2 regions of the Methylobacterium sp. Leaf102 genome follow, and region 1 is predicted to be linked to the other one. Evidence: predicted binding sites of a transcription regulator. Region 1 holds the regulator's gene; the other holds the start of a gene.

The links. The regulator PhoB, encoded in region 1, activates phosphate uptake and scavenging genes when phosphate is short. The targets are predictions, from matches to a motif close to TGTCATNNANCTGTCAT.
Region 2: the regulator PhoB is predicted to act here: its motif matches at 2,222-2,238, upstream of ASF27_RS02680 (Orn/Lys/Arg decarboxylase N-terminal domain-containing protein).

The regions. Positions count from the first base shown of each region.
Region 1 covers NZ_LMMX01000001.1:698,735-704,711, reverse strand. Annotated here, with positions in the region: gene pstA (phosphate ABC transporter permease PstA) at 1-507, shown strand, start outside; gene pstB (phosphate ABC transporter ATP-binding protein PstB) at 558-1,376, shown strand; gene phoU (phosphate signaling complex protein PhoU) at 1,471-2,211, shown strand; gene phoB (phosphate regulon transcriptional regulator PhoB) at 2,312-3,013, shown strand; gene ASF27_RS03385 (GcrA family cell cycle regulator) at 3,080-3,721, opposite strand; gene ASF27_RS03380 (cell envelope integrity EipB family protein) at 4,122-4,997, shown strand; gene ASF27_RS03375 (DUF3572 domain-containing protein) at 5,245-5,577, opposite strand; gene ASF27_RS03370 (response regulator) at 5,653-5,977, shown strand, end outside.
Region 2 covers NZ_LMMX01000001.1:553,372-559,348, reverse strand. Annotated here, with positions in the region: gene ASF27_RS02695 (BrnA antitoxin family protein) at 1-232, shown strand, start outside; gene ASF27_RS02690 (enoyl-CoA hydratase/isomerase family protein) at 240-1,049, opposite strand; gene ppk2 (polyphosphate kinase 2) at 1,129-2,052, opposite strand; gene ASF27_RS02680 (Orn/Lys/Arg decarboxylase N-terminal domain-containing protein) at 2,287-4,629, shown strand; gene ASF27_RS02675 (GNAT family N-acetyltransferase) at 4,629-5,234, shown strand; gene ASF27_RS02670 (metallophosphoesterase) at 5,251-5,977, opposite strand, start outside.

The sequences.
Region 1 (5,977 bases):
TCGGCACCCTCCATCCTCATCGGCCTGTTCGTCTACACCCTGATGGTGCGGCCCATGGGGAGCTACTCGGGCTGGGCCGGCGCCGTGGCGCTCGCCATCATCGCCACCCCGGTCATCGTCCGCACCACCGAGGACATGCTGCGCCTCGTGCCCTCGACCCTGCGCGAGGCCGGCGCGGCGCTCGGGGCCCCGCCCTCCAAGGTGATCACCGCCATCACGTGGCGCGGGGCCTCCGCCGGCATCGTCACCGGCATCATCCTGGCGCTCGCCCGCATCGCCGGCGAGACCGCGCCGCTCCTGTTCACGGCGCTCAACAACAACAGCTGGTTCTCACCCAACCTCATGGGCGGCGTGCCGAACCTGCCGGTGATGATCTACCAGTTCGCCCTCTCGCCCTACGGCAACTGGCAGCAGCTCGCCTGGGCCGGCGCCCTCCTGATCACCGTCACGATCCTCGCCCTCTCGATCGTGGCCCGCTTCGTCATCAAGAGCGAGCGCGCGCGCTGATCCGCGCCCCGTTCGCCCCGCCCCCGTTCGACCTGAAGGACCCGCAACCGATGAACGCCGCCAACGGGATCACCTCCGCGCAGCTCACCGGCCGCCACAAGGCGGACGAGAGTTCCCCCGTCCGCATCGCCGTGAAGGATCTGAACTTCTACTACGGCACCTTCCACGGCCTGAAATCCGTGAACCTCAACTTCCACGACCGGCAGGTCACCGCACTCATCGGTCCGTCGGGCTGCGGGAAATCGACCCTGCTGCGCACCTTCAACCGCATCTACAGCCTCTACCCCGACCAGCGCGCCGAAGGGGAGATCCTGCTCGACGGCCAGAACGTCCTCGACGCCAGGGTCGACCTGAACGAGCTGCGCTCGCGCATCGGCATGGTGTTCCAGAAGCCGACGCCGTTCCCGATGTCGATCTACGACAACGTCGCCTTCGGCCTGCGCCTCTACGAGAAGCTGCCGAAAGCCGACCTCGACGTGCGCGTGGAGGAGTCCCTGCGCAAGGCTGCCCTGTGGGACGAGGTGAAGGACAAGCTCAAGCAGTCCGGCATGGGCCTCTCGGGCGGCCAGCAGCAGCGCCTGTGCATCGCCCGCACGGTGGCGCAGCGCCCCGAGGTGATCCTGTTCGACGAGCCGACCTCGGCCCTCGACCCGATCTCGACGGGCCGCATCGAAGAGCTCATCGAGCAGCTGCGGTCCGAATTCACCATCGTCATCGTCACGCACAACATGCAGCAGGCGGCGCGCATCTCGCAGTTCACGGCGTTCATGTATCTCGGCGAACTCGTCGAGTTCGGTCCGACCACGCGGATCTTCATGAACCCCGAGAAGCGCCAGACCCAGGACTACATCACCGGCCGCTTCGGCTGATTTCTTGGGAGAGGGGGCGGCTCCTCCGCCGCAGCCCGCCCCACCCCGCCCTGTGGCAGGTTTCCCCGAACGAGACCTGACCGAGGAGTGCGACATGCCCGACCACATCGTCAGTTCCTACGACACCGACCTCGAAGACCTGCGGCGGTCCATCTCCGAGATGGGCGGCATCGCCGAGAAGATGATGACGGAGGCGAGCGACGCCCTCGTGCGCCGCGACGTGCCCCTGGCCCAGGCGGTCATCGCCGCCGATCACCGCCTCGACACCCTGCAGCGCGAGATCGAGGAGCGCTCGATCCTGCTCATCGCCCGGCGCCAGCCCATGGCCATCGACCTGCGCGAGACCGTGTCGGCGATCCGGGTCTCGAACGACCTCGAGCGCATCGGCGATCTCGCCAAGAACGTCGCCAAGCGCGTGGTGGCGATCGCGGACCAGATCCAGCCGCAGAAGATCGTCATCGGCGTCCAGCACATGAGCGACCTGGTGCAGGAGCAGCTCAAGGACGTCCTCGACGCCTATGCCAGCCGCGACACCAAGGCGGCCCTCGACGTATGGGAGCGCGACGACGCCATCGACGCCCTGTACAACTCGCTGTTTCGCGAGCTCCTGACCTACATGATGGAGGATCCGCGCAACATCTCGTTCTGTACGCACCTGCTGTTCGTCGCCAAGAACATCGAGCGTATCGGCGACCACACCACCAACATCGCCGAGACGATTCACTACCTCGTCACCGGCGCCAACAGCCTGGCGGAGAGCGATCGTCCCAAGAACGACGCTTCGAACTACGCCACGGTGGACATGCCGCCCCTCGGCCTGACCACGGGCGCCTGAGGGGAGCCCTCGTCGAGGGCGCGAAAGACCAAGGGTTCGAGCCCTGCCCGCCCCGCCATGGGTCGGGCGGGGTTCCGGGCCGCATGAGCGGGCGGTTGTGATGAGTACGCGGATCCTCATCGTCGAGGACGAGGAGGCCCTGACCCTCCTGTTGCGCTATAATCTCGAGGCCGAAGGGTTCGAGGTCGATTCCGCCGCGCGCGGCGACGAGGCCGACCTGCGGATGCAGGAGCAGGTGCCCGACCTCGTGCTGCTCGACTGGATGCTGCCCGGCCTGTCGGGGATCGAGCTGTGCCGCCGGATCCGGGCGCGCCGGGAGACCGAGCGCCTGCCGGTGATCATGCTGACGGCCCGGGGCGAGGAGGGCGACCGCATCCGCGGCCTCGGCACCGGGGCCGACGACTATATCGTCAAGCCGTTCTCCGTGCCGGAACTGCTCGCCCGCGTGCGCGCGCTCCTGCGCCGGGCCAAGCCGGCCCACGTGGCCAACCTGCTGGTGGCCGGCGACATCGAGCTCGACCGTCTCAGCCACCGCATCCGCCGCGAGGGCCGCGAGATCCATCTCGGTCCGACGGAGTTCAAGCTCCTCGAATTCCTCATGCGCAGTCCCGGGCGCGTGTTCTCGCGCGAGCAGCTGCTCGACGGCGTCTGGGGGCACGACGTCTACATCGACGAGCGTACCGTGGACGTGCACGTCGGGCGTTTGCGCAAGGCCCTGAACCGGCCCCGGCAGAGCGACCCGATCCGCACGGTCCGGGGCTCGGGCTACTCGTTCGACGAGATGTTCGCCGGCACCGAGTGACGCGCCGGCCGCAAGCGCGGAGCGTGACCCGCTCGGATTCCCGGCGGCACGACGATCGCGATCGCCTCAGCGAAATCCGCCGACCCTGCGGTCGCGCTTGCGCTCGGCCGCCGGCTGGTAGGCGATCTGGGCGTGGTGGGTGCAGTAGGGCAGGCCGGTGATGGCGCGGTCGCCGCAATAGTGGAAATCGGGCGACGTCGGGTCCCCGAGGGGCCAGCGACACATGGATTCGCGCAGATCCATGATCGTGACCCTGCGCGAGGCCGCCAAGCCCACGGCCTCGATCCGGGCCACGAGCACCGGCGCGGCGCGCGTATCCGCGGGAGCGGGCTGCATCGCGACGACGGATCCGGCCTCGACCGCCGCGGTTCCGGACGGTTCGCTGTCCCGGCCCACGGTCCCGAGCATGGGGGCATCGATCCCGAGCCCTTGGATTTCGGTGTCCCGATGCCCGGTCTCGTGGTCCGCGGATTCCGGTTGTCCGGGCTCCTGGCCCGCGCCCTCGCGGACCGGCTTCTTGCGGGGGAGGGTGTCGGGCCCTTTCGCCACGCGGCCGGACAGGCCGAGACGATGGACCTTGCCGATGACGGCGTTGCGGGTCACGCCACCGAGTTGCGTGGCGACCTGGCTCGCGCTCAGGCCGTCCTGCCACAGGCGACGCAGGAGATCGACGCGCTCGTCCGACCAGCTCGGAACCGTTTCGGTCATCGCCCCCTCCGACATCGTGCACCGATCACCGCATGTATCACGGGCGCGAAGGACCGGCGGCGGAGCTCCGCAGCGTAAGGTCCCGGGACCGGACAGGTGACGTTCGCCTCGGGCTCTCTTCGGCGACGGTCGAACCGTACAGGAGCGCCCGAGTCCGAGGCAAGAGCGGCCTTGACCGCGTCCGGGCGGGCGACGGGGTTTTCACCGTCAAAGCCAAGTTGGCAAAGCCAAGTTTGCAAACCCAGGTTTGCAAGGACGAGTTCGCAAAGCCGTGCCCGGCTCTCTCCGCCGCGAGGGACTCGCATTGCCGGTGGGTGACGGGCGGCCTATCTGACGGGCAGTCCATGCGTGCCGAACGGTGCGCCGGTCCGACCCCGCCAACCCCCCGGCAGGAGACTTCATGCGTCTGTCCCGCGCCACGGCCTGCCTCATCCTGTCCGCCAGCGGGGCGTCGGCCGCCGAGCCCGTGCCCCTCGCCAGCCACCGCGCGGTCTACGACCTGTCGCTCGCCCAGAGCGGCGGCACCCGGGCGGTGGAGAGCGCGCGCGGGCGCATCGTCATCGATTTCTCGGGCGACGCCTGCAAGGGCTACACGATGCAGACCCGGCAGGTGACGGTGCTGGAAAGCGGCGAGACCGGCAGCCGCACCTCGGACCTGCGCAACACCACCTTCGAGAGCGCCGACGGGCGCAGCTACCGCTTCAAGGTCAGCACTTTGCTCAACGGCACGCCCGGCCAATCCGTGGACGGCACCGCCGAGACGGTGGCCGATGCCCTCAAGGTTCGCCTGAAGGAGCCCAAGCGCGACGGGTTCCAGGCGAGCGGAGAGGTGCTGTTCCCGACGGTCCACATGCGCCGTCTCATCGCGGCGGCGCGCGAGGGCCGGACGACCCTCTCGGTGAAGGTCTACGACGGCACCGACGACGGCCGGAAGGTCTACGACACCCTGGCGGTGATCGGGCGCCCGGCCACGACCGCTTCCGTCAAGGAAGGGGCGCCTCAGGAGGAAGCCGCGGGCGAGGGCGCCGCGAAGCCGAAAGCCGACCGCGACAAGCCCCTGCGCGAGGGGGAGATGGCGGGCATGACCCACTGGCCGGTGACCCTGAGCTACTTCACCGCCGGCGAAGGCGAGCGCACGCCGATCTACGTGCTGACCTTCGACCTCTACGAGAACGGCGTCAGCGGCAACCTGCGCCTCGATTACGGGGAATTCGCCGTGGCGGGCAATCTCAGCCGCCTCGACAAGCTCCCAGCCGCCACCGACTGCAAGTCCTAGAGCACTCTCCGCCGAAGTGGATGCCGGTTCGGCGCAAAAGAGCGCGGCAAAGCGAAGGCCTCGCGATGTGGCCCGACCCAACGCGGTCGGGCGCAGCGCGAGGGCATCGGCTCCCGGAGCGGCGTCGATCCGCCGGCAGGGCGGATGATGCGGAGGCGCCCCTCTCACCGCGACGGGAGTGGCCCGTCCACCGCTCCGATCGATCGGTCGGGCGGACCTGCCTCGAATGGGCGGACGCGGGGCGCCGTCAGACGTCGTCGCCCCGCGTCCCCTGATCCGAAAATCCGTCGTCGAACTCCATGGGCGAGAGTCGGCCCCAGGCCGCCGCGATCCGCTCGGGCGGCACCGCCAGGGCCTCCGCCGCGGCCATCAGGGTGGCTTCGTCGCCCATGACGTGGTCGAGGAGCCCGGCCAGGAATCCGGCATCCTGCGCGCTCGCCCGCAGGGTGTCGGGGGTCACCCCGGTGGCGTTGAGGAAGGGGTAGAGCCGCTCGTCGTCCGTGGCCATCCAGGCGAGGATCGCCAGGGCGAGGCGCTCGGCCGAATCACGGTCATTGGCGGATTTGCGTTTCGTCAACATGTATCCGTTACATCTCATTGCGCGGGCCATGCCTCGAAGAACAATGAGCCGCTCGAACGCCGGGAACAATGGGCCATGACAAAGACGGTGCTCATCGTCGAGGACAACGAGCTGAACATGAAGCTCTTCAACGACCTGTTGGAAGGGCACGGCTACGCAACGCTCAAGACCGCCAACGGGATCGAGGCCATCGAACTCGCCCGCGCCCACCGGCCCGATCTCATCCTGATGGACATCCAGCTTCCCGAGGTCTCCGGCCTCGAAGTCACGAAGTGGCTGAAGGAGGACGACGACCTCAAGTCGATCCCGGTCATCGCCATCACGGCCTTCGCCATGAAGGGCGACGAGGAGCGCATCCGCGAGGGGGGCTGCGAGGCCTACCTGTCGAAGCCGATCTCGG
Region 2 (5,977 bases), 150 kb from region 1:
GCTCGCCGCGACGCCGGATTCCGAGATCGACTACAGCGATATCCCGCCGCTGACGGAGGCGTTCTTCGCCAACGCCCAGCGCAATCCGTTCTACCGTCCGATCAAGGCTCAGGTCACCGTTCGCCTCGACGCGGACGTGCTCGCTTGGCTCAAGACCGGCGGGCGCGGCTACCAGACGAAGCTGAACGCGATTCTTCGGCGTGCCATGCTCCAGGACGCTCCGCCGAAGTGACCGGTTCTCACCGCCCCCGCCAATCCGGCGCCCGCTTGCCCAGGAACGCTTCCATTCCCTCGCGAAAATCGGCGCTCGTGTAGCAGAGGCGGATGAGGTCGTCGCCGGGGCGCTCGCCGGCCGTGTCGTCGGCGTCCTGAAGCCGGCGCAGGCCCTCCTTGGTGGCGTGGAGGGTGAGGGGCGCGTGGCCGGCGACGAGGGTGGCGAGTTCGGTGGCGCGGACCGCGAGGGCATCTGCATCCGCCACCACCTCGCCGACGAGGCCGATGGCCAGCGCCTCCTCGGCCCCGACGAGGCGGGCGGTGAAGATCATGTCCTTGACCCGGGCCGGGCCGACGAGCCCGGAGAGGCGCTTCAGGTTGGCGAGCGACAGGCAGTTGCCCAGCGTCCGCGCGATGGGAAAGCCGAAGCGCGCGTCGCGGGTGGCGACCCGCAGGTCGCAGGCCGCCGCGATGGCCGCCCCGCCGCCCGTGCAGGCCCCCGCGATGGCCGCGATGACGGGCACCCGCAGGCGCTCGAGGGCACCCATCACCCGATCCATGAACCGCTCGTAGTCCAGGGCGTCCTGGGCCGAGGCGAAGCCGCGGAACTGGGCGATGTCGGTACCGGCCGCGAACGCCTTCTCGCCCGCGCCCGTGATCACCAGCACCCGCACGGACGGGTCGGCCTCGATCCGCGCGCAGCGGTCGATGATCCCCTGATACATCGCGAAGGTGAGGGCGTTGCGGGCCTGGGGCCGGTTGAGGACGAGGCGGGCGATGCCGGCCCCGTCCTGCGTGAACAGGAGCTCGTCGGTGTCGCGCGCAGGGCTGGTCATGGCGGGTCCGGGGTCGCGTGGAATTCCAGCCCCGGGTCTGCCCATCCCGGCGGCCCGGATCAACCCGGGGGCGGTCGTCTCAGAACAGGCTCGGCACGAACATCTCCGGCGGGACCGGCTGGCGGGCGTAGTCGTCGTGGCGCTCGCGCTCGGGCAGCTGGACGGCCGGGTGCGCCACCGCGCCGTAGGGGATCTGCGACAGGAGGTGGGCGATGCAGTTGAGCCGGGCCTTCTTCTTGTCCACGGCCTCGACCACCCACCACGGCGCCTCGGGGATGTGGGTGCGGGCGAGCATCACTTCCTTGGCCTTGGTGTAATCCTCCCACAGGCGGCGCGACTGCACATCCATCGGCGAGAGCTTCCACTGCTTCAGCGGATCGTGGATCCGCATGGTGAAGCGCAGCTCCTGCTCCTCGTCGGTGATCGAGAACCAGTATTTCAGCACGATGATCCCTGAGCGCACCAGCATGCGCTCGAATTCCGGCACGGAGCGGAAGAACTCCTCCACCTCGTCGGGCGTGCAGAAGCCCATCACGCGCTCGACGCCGGCGCGATTGTACCAGGAGCGGTCGAACAGCACGATCTCGCCGCCGGCGGGCAAGTGGGTCACGTAGCGCTGGAAGTACCATTGCGTGCGCTCGCGCTCGCTCGGGGCCGGCAGGGCGGCGACGCGGCAGACGCGGGGGTTGAGGCGTTGGGTGATGCGCTTGATCGCCCCGCCCTTGCCGGCGGAATCCCGGCCCTCGAAGATCACGACGACGCGCAGCTTCTGAGCCTGCACCCAATCCTGCAGGCGCACCAGCTCGTGTTGGAGCCGGAACAGCTCGCGGAAATAGCGTCGGCGGTCCATCTGCGGCGCGCGTGGACCGTCCCCGACGGCATCGGCGAGGCGTTCGAGACGCTCCTCCTCCATCTCCATTTCGAGTTCTTCGTCGAAATCGTCGGCGACTTCGCGGCGGATCGCCTCGATGTCGAAGGTGCCTGCCCGTTGCCCCTGATCCATTGCCGCCGTCCCGCCCGTCGCTCGAATCCCGATCGCTGGCGTTAGAGCAGGCGCGTGTGACAGTGCTGCTACGGGCGATCGGTGCGCCATCGGTCTATGGGTGATGCCGCCGGCCGCCGGCGCCGAACCCGGCCGTGTCGCCCTCGAAAAGCCGCCGCCCCTCCGCAACTGTCATCGAAGCGTCACGTCCCGTCGCGAACGGTGCGCGCCAAACACCACGGAGCCTTTTCCCGCATGGACTTCTTCCGCCGCTTCACCGTGCTGATGTGCGCGCCGAACTTCGATCCGGACGATCTCGAGGGCGTGCGCGTCCAGCAAATCCTCACCTCCATTGAGAAGCTCGGCTTCGAGGTGGTGCGGGCGCGGCGCGTCGAAGATGCGGCCATCGCGGTCCAGACCGACGCCGCCATCGGCTGCATGGTGGTGGATTGGGGCAAGCGCGGGCTGGACGGCAAGGCGGCGGCGCTCATCAACCTGATGCGGAAACGCGGGCTGGAAATGCCCATCGTGATCATGGTCCGCCGCAAGCGTCTGGAAGACATCCCCGTCGAGGTGCTGGACTTCATCGACGGCTACATCTTCCTTGCCGAAGAAACCCCCGAATACATCGCCCGCGGCCTCGTCAGCCGGGTGAAGCAATACGCCGAGACCCTGAAGACGCCGTTCTTCGGCGCCCTGGTCGACTACGCCGAGCAGGGAAATCAGCTCTGGACCTGTCCCGGCCACAACGGCGGGATCTTCTACAACCGCTCGCCCATCGGCCGCATCTTCGTCGAGCACCTCGGCGAGGCGATCTTTCGCGACGACCTCGACAATTCCGTCCTCGATCTCGGCGACCTCCTCGTCCACGAGGGGCCCGCCCTGAAGGCGCAGAAGGAAGCCGCCGTCATCTTCGGGGCGGAGAAGACCTACTTCGTCCTCAATGGCACCTCGGCCTCGAACAAGATCGTGCTGTCGGCCCTGGTGGCGGAGGGCGACCTCGTGCTGTTCGACCGCAACAACCACAAGGCCGCGCATCACGGCGCCCTGTTCCTCGGCGGCGCCGTGCCGGTGTTCATCGAGACCGATCGCAACTGCTTCGGGTTGATCGGCCCCATGTACGCCGAGGCCCTGGACGAGACGGCGATCCGCGAAAAGATCCGCACCAATCCCCTGGTGAAGGACCCCGACGCGTGGAAGCGCGAGCGCCCGTTCCGCGTGGCGGTGGTCGAGCAATGCACCTACGACGGCACGATCTACAATGCGCAGATGATCCTCGATCGGATCGGGCACCTCTGCGACTACATCCTGTTCGACGAGGCCTGGGCGGGCTTCATGAAGTTCCACCCGCTCTTCGCCGGGCGCTTCGCCATGGGCCTGAAGGGGCTGGACGAGACCTCACCGGGCATCATCGCCACGCAATCGACCCACAAGCAGCTGGCGAGCTTCTCCCAGGCCTCGCAGATCCACACCAAAGACAGCCACATCCGCGGCCAGACCCGCCGCATCGAGCACCGGCGCTTCAACGAGACCTTCCTCGTCCACGCCTCGACCTCGCCGTTCTATCCCCTGTTCGCCTCCCTCGATGTGGGCGCGCAGATGATGAAGGGCCGCTCCGGCGTCGTCCTCTGGGACGACACCATTCGGCTCGGCATCGAGTGGCGCAAGAAGGTCCGGGCCATCCGCCGCGAGTTCGAGGAGAAGGAGGGCGATCCCCTCCGCCGCTGGTTCTTCGACCCCTTCGTGCCCGACACCGTGAAGGGCCCGGATGGCAAGGTGCCGTGGGAGAGCATCTCCACGGACGAACTCGCCAGCAACGCCAAGTACTGGGAATTGACTCCGGGCGCGGCCTGGCACGGCTTCACGCACGTGGTGCCCGATTATGCCATGACCGACCCGAACAAGCTCACGGTGCTCACCCCGGGCTTCGACCGGCGTACAGGTGAATACGCCGAGCACGGCGTGCCCGCGCCCATCGTCGCCCAGTACCTGCGTGAGAACCGCATCGTGCCGGAGAAGAACGACCTCAACTCGCTGCTCTTCCTGCTGACGCCGGGCGTCGAATCCTCCAAGGCCGGCACGCTGATCTCGGGCCTGGTCGCCTTCAAGCGCCTGCACGACGACAACGTGCCGCTCGAAGAGGCGATGCCCGAGTTCGTCCGGCGCCGGCCCAACCGCTACAAGGGCGTGCGCCTGCGCGATCTCTGCGCCGATTTCCACGCCTTCCACCGTGAGGCCGGCACCAGCGCCCTCCAGCGCAAGCAGTTCGAGCCGGGGCACCTGCCCGAGATGGTGATGACGCCCAAGGAAGCGGTGCAGCAGCTCACCCGCAACAACGTCGATTACGTGCCCATCGCGGAGGCGGAAGGGCGCGTGGCGACGACCTTGCTTCTGGTCTACCCGCCGGGCATCGGCACGGTGCTGCCGGGCGAGCGATTGGACGAGCGGGCGAAACCCATGCTGGACTATTTCAAGATGTTCGAGCGCTCCGCGAACCTGTTCCCCGGGTTCGAGGCCGAGATCCAGGGCGTGTTCCGCAACGTGGATCCGGACGGCACCATCCGGTTCCACACGTATGTCATGCGCGAGACCCGCTGATGCCGGCGCTGGCCGGCGACCCCGACCTCGTCATCCGACCCTCGTCGGATGCCGACGTGGCGGACATGGTGGACATCTACGCCCACCACATCCGGCGCGGGGTCGGCGATGTCGGCGATTTCGAGGAGGATCCGCTCCATCCGGACGACCTCAAGAAGCGCCGCAAGGCCATGCGCAAGAAGCGCCTGCCGCACCTCGTCGCCGACCGCGACGGGGTGGTGGCCGGCTACGCCTACGCGGTGCCGTTCCGCAAGCGGCCGGCCTACCGCTACACCCTCAAGCACTCGATCTACGTCCACCACGAGCACCTGCACGCCGGCATCGGCCGGCGCCTGCTGCCGGCCCTCATCGAGGCCTGCGCGGCCGGCGGCTACCGCCAGATGATCGGCTACATCGACGCGAAGAACGAGGCCTCGTTGCGCCTGCACGAGGCCTGCGGGTTCGTGCGCGTCGGGCTGCTGCCGGCGGTGGGCTACAAGTACGGCCGCTGGAGCGACAGCGTCATGGTACAGTGCGCCCTGGGCTCCGGCGCCACCGACCAGCCCGGCACCTGGACGCGTCCCGTCGAGGTGGTGGTGGCCGGCCACGACTGGATCGGCAAATAGCCGGTCACCGAGGAGCCTACTCGGCGTCCCGCCAACCGCTGCCATGCCACAGCCGCACGGTCACGGTGGCGGCGCCGTCCGCGATGACGATGCGGTTGTAGGCGTTGGGTTCGGAGCCGCGCAGGCGGGTCGAGGTGGCCGAACCCGCTTGGACCGCGAGCAGATGCCCGCGTCGGCCCCGCATGACGCCCCGGTCCACCGTGTCGTTCGCAGCACCCGAGGCGTCGGCTTCGGCGAACCGGGCGTAGTGCCGGTGGAGGTGGCCGGCGAGGGTCAGTCCGACGCCCTGGCGCCGGAACGCGGCGAGCGCCAGGTCGGCGCGGCCGACGAGGCGGGCTTCCTCGTCCCAGGGCGGCGGCATGAACGGGTGATGTCCCACCACAATCCGGAACACGTGCGCCGGCATGGCGGCGAGCCGCGCCTCGGCCTGCACGATCTGGCGCCGCCGGATCTTGCCCTGCGACCAGTCGGCCTCGGGCGCCCAGGTCCGCACTGTGTTGAGGCAGACGATGCCGATCTCGTCGTCGAGATGGGTCGGCTCCGTGCTGGGCGCGATGTAGCGGCGGTAGCGCGCGAACGGCCGGAGGAAGCGCTGCACGAGGTGGAACGGCGAGATGTCGTGGTTGCCCGGCACGGCGATCCACGGCGCGTCGAGGCGTGCCAGGAAGGCCCGGGCCGCCGCGTACTCCACCTTGCGCGCACGCATGGTGAAATCCCCCGACGCGATGACGAGGTCGGGACGA